Linked DNA regions of Sediminicoccus sp. KRV36. Each later gene encodes a partner of the first gene's protein in a complex. Links are inferred from orthologs where the notes say so. Each region holds a gene or a part of one and is shown in the gene's direction. Other genes may lie near its edges. The genes, in order: ccmB, LHU95_RS03175 and ccmE.

Region 1 (6,169 bases):
TTGGCGCGCACATTGGCATGTACGCGGCCTTCGAAGTTGCGGTTGCCCGAGAGCACGCCGGCGACGACCAGCTTGTTCTGCTCGATGGCTTCCACCATCGGCTCCGGCAGCGGGCCGGAATTGCCGATGCAGGTGGTGCAGCCATAGCCCACGGTCTGGAAGCCCAGCGCGTCGAGGTCGGCGGTCAGGTTCGCGCCGTCCAGGTAGTCGGTGACGACCTGGCTGCCAGGGGCGAGCGAGGTCTTCACCCAGGGCTTCGGCCGCAGGCCCTTGGCGCGCGCCTTGCGGGCCACAAGCCCGGCCGCGACCAGCACATAGGGGTTGGAGGTGTTGGTGCAGGAGGTGATGGCCGCGATCACGACATCGCCATGGCCCAGATCGAAATTCGCCTCCTCCACCGGCACCCGCTTGTTGGCCTCATCGCCCGGAACGCCCATCGCACCCGAGGCGAGGTCCTTGGCGAAGGAGGTGCCGACGGAACCCAGCGCCACGCGGTCCTGCGGGCGCTTCGGGCCGGCCATGGAGGGTTCGACGCTCGCGAGGTCGAGTTCCAGCGTGTCGGAAAACACCGGATCGGGCGTGTTCTCGTCGCGGAACATGCCCTGCGCCTTGCAGTATTCGCGCACCAGCTTGATGCGATGCTCGTCCCGGCCGGAAAGCATCAGGTAGCTGAGGGTCATCTCATCCACCGGGAAGAAGCCGCAGGTGGCGCCATATTCGGGCGCCATGTTCGCGATGGTCGCGCGGTCGGCCAGCGGCATGTGCGCGAGGCCGGGACCAAAGAACTCGACGAACTTGCCGACAACGCCCTTCTTGCGGAGCATCTGCGTGACCGTCAGCACCATGTCGGTCGCGGTCACACCCTCGCGCAGCTTGCCGGAGAGCTTGAAGCCGATCACATCGGGGATGAGCATGGCGATGGGCTGGCCGAGCATGGCGGCCTCGGCCTCGATGCCGCCGACACCCCAGCCCAGCACGCCCAGGCCGTTGATCATCGTCGTGTGGCTGTCCGTGCCGTAGCAGCTGTCCGGATAGACGAAGGTCTCGCCGGCGATGGTGTTGGTCCAGACCACCTGGCCCAGATATTCCAGGTTCACCTGGTGGCAGATGCCGGTGCCGGGCGGCACCACGCGGAAATTGTCGAAGGCTTCCTGGCCCCAGCGCAGGAACTCATAGCGCTCGCCATTGCGCTCGAACTCGATATCCACGTTTTTCTGCAGCGAGGTGGCGGTGCCGGAGACATCCACCATCACCGAGTGGTCAATCACCAGATCCACCGGCACCAGCGGGTTCACCTTGCGCGGATCACCACCCAGGCTGAGCAGCGCATCGCGCATGGCGGCGAGGTCCACCACGGCGGGAACGCCGGTAAAATCCTGCAGCAGAATGCGCGCGGGCTTGAAGGGAACTTCCTTTTCGGAATGGCCTTCCTTCACCCATTCGGCGATGGCGTGGGCATCGGCCACGGTGTAGCTGCTGCCATTCTCGAAGCGCAGCACGTTCTCCAGCAGCACCTTGAGCGAGAAGGGCAGGCGCGACAGGTCGCCGATCTGCTTGGCCGCTTCCGGCAGGCTGAAATAATGATAGGTCTTGCCATCTACTGAAAGCTGACGCGCCGTCTTGAGGGTGTCGGTGCTGCTCATGATTTTCTTCCTCACTCTTGCGCCGCGCTTTTAAGCATGGCCCTGTTGAATGGTCCATGGAGGCCGCCCCTGCTGCAAGCGCGTGAATTGGCCTGTTGGCGGGCGGAACGTCTGGTTTTTGCCGGACTCTCCTTCGAGGTTTCCCCTGGCGAGGCGCTTTTGCTGACCGGCGCGAATGGCGCGGGCAAGTCCTCGCTGCTGCGGCTGCTGGCCGGTTTGATCCCCGCCGCCGAGGGTTCATTGCTCTGGGATGGCGTGGATGCCTGGGCGGACCTGCCCGCGCATGGGGCGAGGCTGCGCTATCTTGGCCATCAGGATGCGCTGAAGCCGGCGTTGACGGCGCGGGAAAACCTGGAATTCTTCGCCCGCCTCACCGGCGGGGACGTGGCGGCGGCGCTGGCCGCGCTGGATCTGGGTGGGCTGGCGGAACTGCCGGCACGGGTTCTTTCCTCCGGTCAGAAGCGGCGGCTGGCCCTGGCGCGCCTGGCTCTGGCGCCGGCGGGGCTGTGGTTGCTGGATGAGCCTTCGGTGGGGCTGGATGCGGCCTCGGTCGCGCGGCTCGGGCCTATTTTCGCGGCGCATCGGGCGGCGGGCGGCATGGTCCTGGCGGCGACGCATCTGCCCCTGCCGCTGCCCGATGCGCGGGAGCTGCGGTTGTGATCAAGGCGCCGCCCGCCACCCTGCGCACCCCGCGGCCGCCCTTTCGGCGCCGGGTGAGGGGCTGGATGGACCTGCCCGATTCAACCCCGCGGGCGAAGCCGCCCTCCGGCTTTCGGGCGGGTTGGCCATGATTCCGCTCCTCGTTCGGGAACTGCGCCTCGCCATTCGCCATCCGGCCGATACGCTGTCGGCCGTGATGTTCTTCGTGCTGGTTTCGGCGATGTTTCCCTTCGGCGTCGGGCCCTCGCCCGAATTGCTCGCGCGCCTCGCCCCCGGCGTCCTGCTGGCCGCGGCGCTGCTGGCGGCGCTGCTGCCGCTGGACCGCTTGTTCGGCGCCGAGGCGGAGGATGGTTCGCTCGACCAATTGCTGCTCTCCGGCCTGCATCCGGCCGGCATCGCGGCGGCCAAGGCGCTGGGGCACTGGGTCACCACCGGCATTCCGCTGGTGCTGGCCACACCGCTGGCCGCCGCCTTGCTCAACCTGCCGACCGATGCCTGGCCGGCGGCCATGCTGGCGCTGGGGCTCGCTTCGGCCATCCTGTCCGTCTTCGGGGCCGCCGGCGCGGCGCTGACGCTGGGGGCCAGGCGCGGCGGCGTGCTGCTGCCGTTGCTGGTACTGCCGCTTTCCATCCCGGCGGTGATTTTCGGCGCCGCGGCCATCGAGGCGGCGGCCAGCGGGCTGGAAGCGCGGCCTTATCTGCTGCTGCAAGCCGCGATGCTGGCCTTTGCGGCCCCCTTGGCGCCCCTGGCGGCGGGCGCGGCCCTGCGCGGCGACTGAAAAAGCGCCGGCGCGTTTAGCTGGCCGTTAATCTCCATCCCATAGAACGGGATCATTCTCACTCGGATGGAGCAATCCCATGCGTCGCATTCTCTCCCTGGCCGCCTTCGTCTGCCTGCTGGCGGGCCCCGCCTTCGGCGCGGCGGGCACGCTCTGCGGCGGCCGTGTCGAATTGCTGTCCGTCAGCCCGCAATGGAATGAGCAGGCGCCGGGCCGGGCCGCCATCGGCCTGCGCGTCACCGTGGCCAACCGCACGGGCGAGGCGATCCTGCTGCAACCCGTGCTGATGGCCGGGGGCCGGCCGCAGCAGGGGCCGCCCATGATGCTGGTGCGCCACGGCGAGACGGTCTTCGCCCTGCGCCTGCCCGCGGACCAGCAACCCGGCCTGCCGCCGGAGACGCTGATCCGCGCGCTGGGCGCTTCCTGCCGCTTGAGCTGAGGGGGTCCCGGCGGGACCAAAGGGGGGGGAACGTCCCGCCGGGTTGCCGCCGCGCTGGGGGGGTAGGCTGCGCGACGACCTGGTCAGGGAAGCCTGCCTCAGCGGCAGGCCACCCGGGTTCCTGCGGCCAGGTCCATCGGAACGGCGGGGCCGCCCGTGCCGCTGGGGTTGTTCAGGCTCGCCACGCCCAGCAGGATGGATTGGGACGTGCCCCACGGGCCGAGCCGCGTGAAGTGGGTGCCATTCTGCCGGCTCTGCACGCGATGGTCGTTGAAGGTCACGGCGAAGGTGACATTCTCGCCCACCGTGCTTTGCAGGATGAGGTAGTAGTTCACCGTGCTGCGCGTGCTGGTGGATTGGGTGGTGCTGTAGAAGCTCGCCGCCTGCAGCTTGCCATTGCAATAGGGGTTCCCCTGGGCCGCCGCTTCGCTCATCGGCAGCATCGCCATCGCGCTGGCTGCGGCCATGGCCATCATCAGGTGCTTTCTCATTGGTTTTCTCCTTGCTGATCCAGTTCGGTTGGCGGGATCGCTGTTCCGATGACGCAACACTATGCGCCGGCCGCCAGCCTGGCCAATATGTTCAGGCATCGCCACTCATCGGTGGTGCCTATCGCCCGGGCTGGCTTGCGAAGCGGCATTGTTCTATTTATGTTCTTACGCCATGGCCAAGGACCGCTCCCGCTTCATCTGCCAATCCTGCGGTGCTTCCCATGTGAAATGGCAGGGCCGCTGCGATGGCTGCGGCGAGTGGAACACCCTGGTCGAGGAGAGCACCGCGCCGCGCAGCCCGGGCCCCGCGGGCAAGGCGCCACCGGGGCGCGGCATCACCTTCGTGGGCCTGGCCGGCGAGACCGCGCCGCCGCCGCGCCACCTGACCGGGATCGCTGAGCTGGACCGCGTTCTGGGCGGCGGCTTCGTGCCGGCCTCGGCCGTGCTGGTGGGTGGGGATCCGGGCATCGGCAAATCCACCATCCTGTTGCAGGCGGCGGCGCGCATGGCGATGGCGGGCAAGCGCGTTCTCTACATCTCGGGCGAGGAAGCGGTGGCCCAGGTGCGCATGCGCGCGCGGCGCCTCGGCTTGGCGGATGCGCCCATGGCGCTGGCCGCCGCCTCGGCTTTGCGGGACATCCTGGCCAGTCTGGAAGCCGAGGATGAAGCCACCCTGGTCGTGATCGATTCCATCCAGACCATGTGGCTGGACGCGCTGGATTCGGCGCCGGGCACCGTCGCCCAGGTCCGCACCTGCGCGGCCGAGCTGATCCGCTGCGCCAAGGCGCGGGGCTTTGCCCTCGTGCTGGTGGGGCACGTCACCAAGGAGGGCACGCTGGCTGGCCCGCGCGTGCTGGAGCACATGGTGGACGCGACGCTCTATTTCGAAGGTGATCGCGGGCACCAGTTCCGCATCCTGCGCGCCACCAAGAACCGCTTCGGCGCGACGGACGAAATCGGCGTGTTTGAAATGACCGAGGGCGGGCTGGTGGAAGTCTCCAACCCCTCGGCGCTGTTCCTGGCCGAGCGGCGCGGCAATATCTCGGGCTCGGCGGTGTTTGCCGGGCTGGAGGGCACGCGGCCGGTGCTGGTCGAGGTGCAGGCGCTGCTTTCGCCCAGCAATGGCGGCAGCCCGCGGCGGCAGGTGGTGGGCTGGGAAGGCGGGCGGCTTTCCATGCTGCTGGCGGTGCTGGAGGCCCGTGCGGGGCTGAGCTTCGGGCAATCCGACGTCTATCTGAACATCGCGGGGGGCTTGCGCATCAATGAGCCCGCCGCCGACCTCGCCGTGGCGGCCGCACTCACTTCCGCCATCACCGACCGGCCGACCGACCCGGATGCGGTGTATTTCGGCGAGGTGGGCCTCTCGGGTGAAATCCGCCAGGTGTCCCAGGCCGAGCAACGCCTGCGTGAGGCCCAGAAGCTCGGCTTTTCCGCCGCCGTGCTGCCGCGCCGTGTGGCGCGCGGCAACAAGCCGCCAGCCGCCATCGAGGGGCTGCGGCTGACCGAAGTGGGGCATCTGGCCGATCTGGTGGCGCCCTTCGCGGCGGGGACGTTGAAGCGGACGCGGGATGAGCGCGGCTGAAAAGGTCAGATGGCGAGAGGGCCTTGCCCTCCCGCGTCGTCTCCGCCTCGCGGCCAACCACGCCAAGAAGGCCGGTATCTCGGCTCTTCGACGGTAAAATCCCCTGAATGAAGGTGCAGGAAACCGGTTTCCTGCCGGGGAGCTCGAGGGGCTGGCCCCTCGATCCCGTCGCGGTGATTTTGCAGCAGCCAGCGAGCCCCGCCCTATTTTTTATGAATTAGCATGAAGGTGGTGGCCGAACCAGGCAGGGCCCAGGCGCAAGGTGGGTCAGGTGACACGAATCGCTGCCCCCGCTACATGGCAGCGCAGCATGACCTGGGCGGATGGCATCCTTCTCCTCGTGATGGTGGCCTCCGCCATCCTGTCCTTCCTGCGCGGCTTCGTGCGGGAATTCCTGGGTATTGCCGCCTGGATCGGCGCCGCCATCGCGGGTTTTGCCCTGCGGGACCAGATCACCCCCCTGATGGAAGGCAGCATCGAGCCCGATTGGCTGGCTGACGGCATTGCGGTGGGTGGTGTCTTCCTGGTGGTGCTGGTGGTGCTGAAACTTGTCATCCATGCATTGGCGGGCAGCGT
Region 2 (2,733 bases), 3.7 Mb from region 1 along the record:
CGATCCGGAACCGCGCGCCATGCGCGGCACAGACGATCATCTCCCGCTTGCGGTCGAGGAAGCGGTCCGGCACGGGCTCCAGCGGCAGGCCGATATGCGGGCAGGAATTCACATAGACCAGCACGCGGGCACCACGCCGGATGGCAAAGAGGCCGGTGAAGCCGCCCGGCGGGGCGGGGAAGCCGCGCGCCTCGCCATCCGGGATCTCGTCCAGGCGGCAGAGCACGCGCCAATCGGCGGCGTCCTTCATGCCCCGGCCATCTCCAGGATCACGGCAGCGTGCTCCGGGCTGATCGGCATGACGGAGAGGCGGGACTGGCGGATCAGGCCGATGCCCTCCAGCCGCGGCTCGGCCTTGATGGCGGCGAGCGTGACGGGCTGCGGCAGTTTCGAGACGGTCTTCACATCCACGCAGACCCAGCGCCCCGTCTCATCCGTGGGGTCGGGATAGGCCACGCGCGCCACCTCGACGATGCCGACCACCTCCTTGCCGATATTGGAGTGGTAGAAGAAGACGCGGTCGCCCTTCTGCATGGCCTTCAGGAAATTCGCGGCCTGGGCGTTGCGCACGCCGGTCCAGGGCTCGACCCCGTTGGCCACCTGCTGTTCCCAGCCGAAGACATCGGGCTCGGATTTCACGAGGAAACTGGGCTGGGCGGGCTTTGGCTTGGCCATGGGTTTCTTTGCGGCGCGATGTGGCGATTGGCTGAAGGCTTCGCATATGTGCGGTGGCCGTGCCAATGGGGCGGAGATCATTCCGCTGGGCGATCTTTTCCCTGGCGGATGCCTGGGGCGGGGGCGCTTCAATCCTTTGGCGCATCTGCCTATGGTGGTGCTGTGGAAAACGTCGCTCACACTCCGCGATCCTCAGGGTCGCTGCATCGTTTCGCCAATCCCGGCCGCTTCCTGCGGCTGACGGAGCGTTGGCTGCCCTGGCTTTCGGGCGCCGCCCTGGTCGTGCTGGGCATCGGCGTGGTCTGGGGGCTCTGGCTCGCGCCGAAGGATTGGCAGCAGGGCGAGACGGTGCGGATCATGTTCGTGCATGTGCCGATGGCCTGGCTGGCGATGGGCGGCTACACCGGCCTTGCGATCCTCTCGATCATGTCGCTGATCTGGCGGCACCCGCTGGCGGACCTCACCGCGCGGGAGCTTTCGCCGATCGGCGCGGCGGTCACGGCGCTGTGCCTGCTGACGGGCAGCCTCTGGGGCCGGCCGATGTGGGGCACCTGGTGGGTCTGGGATGCGCGGCTGACCTCGGTTCTGGTGCTGTTTTTCCTCTGGCTCGGCCATGCGGCGCTGGTGCGCGCCTTTGACGACCCGGAGCGCGGGGCGCGCATGGGCGCGATCCTGGCGCTGGTGGGCGTGGTGAACGTGCCCATCGTGAAGTTCAGCGTGGATTGGTGGAACACGCTGCACCAGCCGGCGAGTGTCACGCGCCTCAATGCGCCGGGGATGCATGTGGACATCCTCTATCCGCTGCTGTGGTGCACGCTGGGATTTACGCTGGCCTTCATGGCGGTGACCTTGGCCGCGACGCGCGCCGCCGTGATGGAGCGCCGCGTCCGCGCCCTGCAGATGGCCGCCGCCCGCCGCGCCGATGCGCCTGCCCTGCGGAGTGTGGAAGCGTGAGCACGCATTGGCTGCATGTGCTGCTGAGCTGGGGCGCGGTGCTTTGCGTTTTCGCGATCCTCGCCATATCCGCGATGGGCCGGCATCGTGCGGCCAGGCGGCAACTCGCCCAATTGGAACGCCACCCCTTGGAACTCCGGAAATGACGCGGAAGAAGCGCCGGCTCTATATCCTCCTGCTTTGCGCCATCGGGCTTGGCAGCGCCACGGCGCTGACACTGACGGCGTTCCAGGACAATCTCGTTTTCTTCCGCTCGCCTTCGGATATCGCGCGGGAAGCGCCGCCCCCGGGACGCTCCTTCCGCCTGGGCGGGCTGGTCGAGGCCGGCAGCGTGCAGCGCCAGGGCGAAGACCAGGGCCGCCCGGCGATCCATTTCCGTGTGACCGATGGCGCGCATGTGGTGCCGGTGATTTTCACCGGCGTCCTGCCCGATCTGTTCCGCGAGGGGCAGGGCGTGGTGACCCAGGGGATGATGGGCGCGGATGGCACCTTCCGGGCCCGCGAAGTCCTCGCCCGGCATGACGAGACCTATATGCCGCCCGAGGTGGCCGATGCGCTGAAACGCTCGGGCCATTGGAATCCGGCCCAGGGCGCCGCCCCCGCGCCGGCGACCTGGAACACGCTGGACCCGGCACGCCCGCAGGCCAACCCGCCGCGAAGCGGCTCATGATCAATCTGGATATCGGCTCATGATTCCCGAACTTGGCCATTTCGCGCTGATCCTGGCGGCGATGCTCGCCATCGCGCAGTCCGGCCTGCCGCTCTGGGGCGCGCAGCGGGGCGATTCGCGGCTGATGGGGGCCGCCGCACCCTTGGCGCTGGCCGGCTTCGTCGCCATCGTCATCAGCTTCGCGGCGCTGATCTGGTCCTATGCGATGAATGACACGACGGTGGTGAACGTCGTCGCCAACAGCCATTCGGCCAAGCCGATGCTGTTCAAGATCACCGGCACCTGGGGCAATCACGAGGGCTCGATGATCCTCTGGGTCATGGTGCTGGCCGGGTGCAGCGCGGCGGTGGCCGGCTTTGGCGGCGGCTTGCCCTCGGCCCTGCAGGCGCGGGTGCTGGGCGTGATGGGGCTGATTTCGCTGGGCTTCCTCGCCT
Region 3 (6,188 bases), 3.7 Mb from region 1 along the record:
GTGGCCGTGCCAATGGGGCGGAGATCATTCCGCTGGGCGATCTTTTCCCTGGCGGATGCCTGGGGCGGGGGCGCTTCAATCCTTTGGCGCATCTGCCTATGGTGGTGCTGTGGAAAACGTCGCTCACACTCCGCGATCCTCAGGGTCGCTGCATCGTTTCGCCAATCCCGGCCGCTTCCTGCGGCTGACGGAGCGTTGGCTGCCCTGGCTTTCGGGCGCCGCCCTGGTCGTGCTGGGCATCGGCGTGGTCTGGGGGCTCTGGCTCGCGCCGAAGGATTGGCAGCAGGGCGAGACGGTGCGGATCATGTTCGTGCATGTGCCGATGGCCTGGCTGGCGATGGGCGGCTACACCGGCCTTGCGATCCTCTCGATCATGTCGCTGATCTGGCGGCACCCGCTGGCGGACCTCACCGCGCGGGAGCTTTCGCCGATCGGCGCGGCGGTCACGGCGCTGTGCCTGCTGACGGGCAGCCTCTGGGGCCGGCCGATGTGGGGCACCTGGTGGGTCTGGGATGCGCGGCTGACCTCGGTTCTGGTGCTGTTTTTCCTCTGGCTCGGCCATGCGGCGCTGGTGCGCGCCTTTGACGACCCGGAGCGCGGGGCGCGCATGGGCGCGATCCTGGCGCTGGTGGGCGTGGTGAACGTGCCCATCGTGAAGTTCAGCGTGGATTGGTGGAACACGCTGCACCAGCCGGCGAGTGTCACGCGCCTCAATGCGCCGGGGATGCATGTGGACATCCTCTATCCGCTGCTGTGGTGCACGCTGGGATTTACGCTGGCCTTCATGGCGGTGACCTTGGCCGCGACGCGCGCCGCCGTGATGGAGCGCCGCGTCCGCGCCCTGCAGATGGCCGCCGCCCGCCGCGCCGATGCGCCTGCCCTGCGGAGTGTGGAAGCGTGAGCACGCATTGGCTGCATGTGCTGCTGAGCTGGGGCGCGGTGCTTTGCGTTTTCGCGATCCTCGCCATATCCGCGATGGGCCGGCATCGTGCGGCCAGGCGGCAACTCGCCCAATTGGAACGCCACCCCTTGGAACTCCGGAAATGACGCGGAAGAAGCGCCGGCTCTATATCCTCCTGCTTTGCGCCATCGGGCTTGGCAGCGCCACGGCGCTGACACTGACGGCGTTCCAGGACAATCTCGTTTTCTTCCGCTCGCCTTCGGATATCGCGCGGGAAGCGCCGCCCCCGGGACGCTCCTTCCGCCTGGGCGGGCTGGTCGAGGCCGGCAGCGTGCAGCGCCAGGGCGAAGACCAGGGCCGCCCGGCGATCCATTTCCGTGTGACCGATGGCGCGCATGTGGTGCCGGTGATTTTCACCGGCGTCCTGCCCGATCTGTTCCGCGAGGGGCAGGGCGTGGTGACCCAGGGGATGATGGGCGCGGATGGCACCTTCCGGGCCCGCGAAGTCCTCGCCCGGCATGACGAGACCTATATGCCGCCCGAGGTGGCCGATGCGCTGAAACGCTCGGGCCATTGGAATCCGGCCCAGGGCGCCGCCCCCGCGCCGGCGACCTGGAACACGCTGGACCCGGCACGCCCGCAGGCCAACCCGCCGCGAAGCGGCTCATGATCAATCTGGATATCGGCTCATGATTCCCGAACTTGGCCATTTCGCGCTGATCCTGGCGGCGATGCTCGCCATCGCGCAGTCCGGCCTGCCGCTCTGGGGCGCGCAGCGGGGCGATTCGCGGCTGATGGGGGCCGCCGCACCCTTGGCGCTGGCCGGCTTCGTCGCCATCGTCATCAGCTTCGCGGCGCTGATCTGGTCCTATGCGATGAATGACACGACGGTGGTGAACGTCGTCGCCAACAGCCATTCGGCCAAGCCGATGCTGTTCAAGATCACCGGCACCTGGGGCAATCACGAGGGCTCGATGATCCTCTGGGTCATGGTGCTGGCCGGGTGCAGCGCGGCGGTGGCCGGCTTTGGCGGCGGCTTGCCCTCGGCCCTGCAGGCGCGGGTGCTGGGCGTGATGGGGCTGATTTCGCTGGGCTTCCTCGCCTTCATCCTGTTCACCTCCAACCCCTTCGAGCGGATCTGGCCGCCGCCGCCGGATGGCCAGGGGCTGAACCCGCTGTTGCAGGATATCGGCCTCGCGATCCATCCGCCGCTGCTCTACCTCGGCTATGTGGGTTACGCGGTGACCTTCGCCTTCGCCGTGGCCGCGTTGATCGAGGGGCGCGTGGACGCCGCCTGGGGCCGCTGGGTGCGGCCCTGGTCGCTGGCCGCCTGGTCCTTCCTGACCATGGGCATCTCCATCGGCTCCTGGTGGGCCTATTATGAGCTCGGCTGGGGCGGCTACTGGTTCTGGGATCCAGTGGAGAACGCCTCGCTGCTGCCCTGGCTGGCCGGCACGGCGCTGCTGCATTCGGCCATCGTGGTCGAGAAGCGCGAGGCGCTGAAGATCTGGACCGTGCTGCTGGCGCTGCTGGCCTTCGCGCTCAGCCTGCTCGGCACCTTCCTGGTGCGTTCGGGCGTCCTGAATTCGGTGCATTCCTTCGCTTCCGACCCGGCGCGCGGCATTTTCATCCTGTGCCTGCTCGGCATCTACATCGCGGGTGCCTTCGCGCTCTTTGCCTGGCGCGCGCCCGCCATGGCGCCGGCCGGCGTCTTCGCGCCGATCTCGCGGGAGGGCGGGATCGTGCTGAACAACCTGCTGCTGTGCTCGATCACGGCGGTGGTGCTGGTGGGCACGCTGTATCCCTTGTTCCTGGACCTGCTGACCGGGCAGATGATTTCCGTGGGCCCGCCCTTCTTCAATTCAGCCACGGCGCCGCTGGCCCTGCCCCTGGTGATGGGCATGGCCGTCGGCCCCATGCTGGCCTGGAAACGCGCGAGCCTCTGGCCCGTGCTGCAACGCCTCTGGTGGGCCGCCTGCCTGGCACTTCTGGCCTTCATCCTGACGCTGGCCTTGGCTGGCTGGCATGTGTTGAGCGCCTTGGGCTTCGCCTGCGCCTTCTGGCTGATCGCCGGTGCCGCGACCGATATCGCGGACCGCGCGGGCATCGGCCGCACCAGCCTCGGCAATGCCTGGAATCGCGCGCGCAACCTGCCGCGCGCGGCCTGGGGGGCGGCCATCGCGCATGCGGGCATGGGCGTCACCATCCTCGGCATTTCGGGCATGGGGCTGGCGACGGAAAAGCTGGTGGCGGTGCCGCCGGGCGGCTCCACCCAGTTCGCCGGTTATGAATGGCGGCTGGAGGGCGTGCGGGACTTCATCGGCCCCAATTTCACCGCGCGGAAGGCCACCATCACCCTGCTGCGCGATGGCAGCGTGGTGGCTGTGATGGAGCCGAGCAAGCGCTTCTTCCCGACCGGCCGGATGACGACGACCGAGGCCGCGATCCGCACCCGCCCCTCCGGCGATCTCTACGCCGTGCTGGGTGAGGAGCGGCCCAATGAAGCCGGCGTGAGCGAGGCGGTTCTGCGCCTGCACAACAACCCGCTGGCGCCCTGGATCTGGCTTGGTGCGGGGATCATGGCGCTGGGGGCCGCACTCTCGCTGAGTGACCGCCGCATTCGCATCGCCGCCCCCGCGCGGCGGCGCAAAGAGGCCGAGGTTTCGGCGTGAGTGACGGCGTGACCGATCTGGCCAAGCCCGCGGCAAAGCCCTCGCGGCGCAAGCTGTTGGTCTATGCGCCGCTCGGCGTCGCGGCCGTGGCCGGCTTGGGTTTCTGGGCCATGCTGCGCGGCTTGCAGGATGGCAGTTTCAACCCGCGCGGCGTGCCCTCGGCGCTGCTGGGCAAGCCGCCGCCGGATTTCGCGCTGCCCGCGCTGGAAAGCTCGGGCCTGCCGGCCCTGGTTTCGGCTGATTTCCGTGGCATGCCCGGCCCCGTCGTCGTGAATTTCTGGGCGAGCTGGTGCGCGCCCTGCATCATCGAGCATCCGCAGCTCATGGCCCTGCACCGCCAGGGCATTGCCGTCTGGGGCGTGAACTACAAGGACCGCGTGCGCGAGGCGCAGGGCTTCCTGACGCGCCATGGCAACCCTTTCGCGCGGCTCGGCGTGGATGAGCCTGGCCGTGTCTCGATCGATTGGGGCGTCTATGGCGTGCCGGAGACCTATATCCTGGATCGCGGCGGCATCATCCGCTGGCGCTTCGCCGGCCCCATCACGCCCGAATTGATGGCGCAGGACATCCAGCCCCTGCTGGCCCGGCTGCGAGGCTGATCATGTTCCGCTGTGTCACAAGGTCCAGGAGGCAAGCCTCCTGGTGGGAGAGTTTGAGAGGGCTAGGCCCGCTCATGGTCTTCCTGTTGTTCGCGCTCTCCGCCCAGGCCCAGATCGGCGACACCAGCTATCGCCTGCGCGACCCCGAGCAGGAAACCCGCGCGCGCGAAATCGGCAAGGAGCTCCGCTGCCTCGTCTGCCAAAACCAATCCATCGAGGATAGCGATGCCTCCCTCGCGCGGGATTTGCGCCGCATCGTGCGTGAGCAGGTGGAGCGCGGCGCCAGCAACGAGCAGGTGATGCGCTTCGTGCATGAGCGCTACGGCGATTTCGTGCTGCTGCGCCCGCCCTTCCAATGGAGCACGCTGCTGCTCTGGGCGACGCCCGCCCTGGCGCTGCTGGGCGGGATCTTCGCCATCTGGCGCTCGCGCCGGCAGGCCAGTGCCAGCGGCATCGGCCCCACTGAATTGACCGAGGCCGAGCGCGAGCGCCTCGCCGCATTGCAAGGTGATCCCAGGGCGTGATGTGGTTGGCTTTGGCGCTGGTGGCAGCGCTTATTCTCTCACCGCTGGCTTATACGCTGCTGCGCCCCCCGGCCGCGCGAGGCCGAGGGGAGGCGGATGTGGCGCTGTTCCACGCCCAGCTCGCCGAGCTGGAAACCCAGCGCGCCGAGGGCCGGCTGGACGAGGCCGCCTTCAACGCCGCCACGGTGGAGGTGCAGCGCCGCCTGCTGGCCGCCCCCGCGCCCCAGCAACTCACCGCCCCCGCGCGGCCGTCGCTGCTGCTGCTGGCGGCCCTGGTGCTGGTGCCGGCCGCCGGCGTGCTGCTCTATGTCGAGCGCGGCTTCCCTGACATGCCATCCGCCACGCTCGCCGTTCGGCAGGAGGCGGATGCGCAGGATGAGGCGATGCTGGTGCAGCTCCGCGCGCGCCTCGCCACGGCCGATCCCAACACCCAGCTTGGCCGCCAGGGCTTCATCCTGCTCGGCAATGCCGAGCGCAATCGCGGCCGGTTGGCCGAGGCGGTCGCCGCCTGGGAGCGGGCGCTGGCGGGCGGCTTCGATGTCGGGCTGGCCGGTGACGTCGCGGAGATCGAGATCGAGCGCAATGAGCCGGCCAATGCGCTGCGCTGGATCAGCCGGGGGCTGGCCATGCAGCCGCAGGATGCGCGGCTGCGCTTCCTGGCCGGCCTGGCTGAGGCGCGGGCCGGGCGGAACGAGGTGGCGCGCGCCATCTGGACCCAGCTGCTGGCCGAGGCGCCGGCCGATGCGCCCTGGCGGAATATCGTGCAGGAAAGGCTCGGCGGGCTGAACTGAGGCGCGCGTTCATCCGCTCCGCTCAATCCTTCGCGCGGGCTCCGCGCAGCGCCAGCAGCGCGGCCACGCCGCACAGCCCGGCCATGGCGAGGAAGGCCCCGCCGCCCGCCACGGCATAAAGCCAGCCACTCGCCCAGATCAGCCCGCCCGTGCTGGCGCTGATGGCTGAGGCGAGCAGCGTCTGCGCGCGCCCGGACAGCCCGGCCGGCAGGCCCAGCAGGGCCCGCATCGCGGCCAGATGCATGGCGCCGAAGGTGAGCCCGTGCAGCAGCTGGATGCCCACCAGCGCCCAGGGATCAGACGTGATGGCCGTCACGCTCCAGCGCAGCACGCCGGCGCCCGCCGCCAGGAGAGCGAGGCCGCGCACGCCCAGGCGTTCCACCACCGGGCGGCCGAACAGGAACAGCAGGATCTCGGCCAGCACACCCAGCGCCCAGAGCAGGCCGATGAAGCCCGTGCTCAGCCCCGCCGCCTGCCAATGCAGCGTCGAGAAGGCGTAATAGACGGCGTGGCTGCCCTGGATCAGCGCCGCGATCGGCAGCACCCAGCGAAACACCGGCTCGGCCAGCGGCGCCCAGAGGCTGGAGGATTCCGGCTGGCCGGGTGGCGCCTCGGCGCGTGGTGCCGGCGCCGGCAGCCGCTGCGCCGCCCAGGCGGTCCAGAGCAGGCCGGCGGCCAGCATCCAGGCGGCCACGCCAGGC

Evidence for each region.
Region 2: the proteins of ccmB (region 1) and LHU95_RS03175 are in contact, whole or in part, in a solved structure (PDB 8CE8), measured with the Escherichia coli proteins. The link is inferred for Sediminicoccus sp. KRV36 from one-to-one orthologs.
Region 3: the proteins of ccmB (region 1) and ccmE are in contact, whole or in part, in a solved structure (PDB 8CE8), measured with the Escherichia coli proteins. The link is inferred for Sediminicoccus sp. KRV36 from one-to-one orthologs.

What each region holds. Positions count from the first base shown.
Region 1 is NZ_CP085081.1:4,368,460-4,374,628, reverse strand. The notes cover bases 1,468-4,255. They hold ccmB (heme exporter protein CcmB), read left to right. Parts: upstream 1,468-2,430; coding sequence 2,431-3,081; downstream 3,082-4,255. Other genes in these bases: radA (DNA repair protein RadA), read left to right, coding at 4,184-4,255; LHU95_RS20845 (hypothetical protein), read right to left, coding at 3,619-4,011; LHU95_RS20850 (hypothetical protein), read left to right, coding at 3,161-3,520; ccmA (heme ABC exporter ATP-binding protein CcmA), read left to right, coding at 1,689-2,303; acnA (aconitate hydratase AcnA), read right to left, coding at 1,468-1,643. In the rest of the region: more of acnA, read right to left, coding at 1-1,467; more of radA, read left to right, coding at 4,256-5,593; LHU95_RS20835 (CvpA family protein), read left to right, coding at 5,904-6,169. UniProt on the Escherichia coli protein: Required for the export of heme to the periplasm for the biogenesis of c-type cytochromes.
Region 2 is NZ_CP085081.1:662,838-665,570, forward strand. It holds LHU95_RS03175 (heme ABC transporter permease), read left to right. Parts: upstream 1-837; coding sequence 838-1,629; downstream 1,630-2,733. Other genes in the region: LHU95_RS03165 (Rieske (2Fe-2S) protein), read right to left, coding at 1-250; LHU95_RS03170 (EVE domain-containing protein), read right to left, coding at 247-675; ccmE (cytochrome c maturation protein CcmE), read left to right, coding at 1,772-2,299; LHU95_RS03185 (heme lyase CcmF/NrfE family subunit), read left to right, coding at 2,319-2,733. UniProt on the Escherichia coli protein: Required for the export of heme to the periplasm for the biogenesis of c-type cytochromes.
Region 3 is NZ_CP085081.1:663,566-669,753, forward strand. Bases 1-2,807 are described here. They hold ccmE (cytochrome c maturation protein CcmE), read left to right. Parts: upstream 1-1,043; coding sequence 1,044-1,571; downstream 1,572-2,807. Other genes in these bases: LHU95_RS03175 (heme ABC transporter permease), read left to right, coding at 110-901; LHU95_RS03185 (heme lyase CcmF/NrfE family subunit), read left to right, coding at 1,591-2,807. Outside these bases: more of LHU95_RS03185, read left to right, coding at 2,808-3,573; LHU95_RS03190 (DsbE family thiol:disulfide interchange protein), read left to right, coding at 3,570-4,172; LHU95_RS03195 (cytochrome c-type biogenesis protein), read left to right, coding at 4,247-4,696; c-type cytochrome biogenesis protein CcmI, read left to right, coding at 4,717-5,487; LHU95_RS03205 (MFS transporter), read right to left, coding at 5,510-6,188. UniProt on the Escherichia coli protein: Heme chaperone required for the biogenesis of c-type cytochromes. Transiently binds heme delivered by CcmC and transfers the heme to apo-cytochromes in a process facilitated by CcmF and CcmH.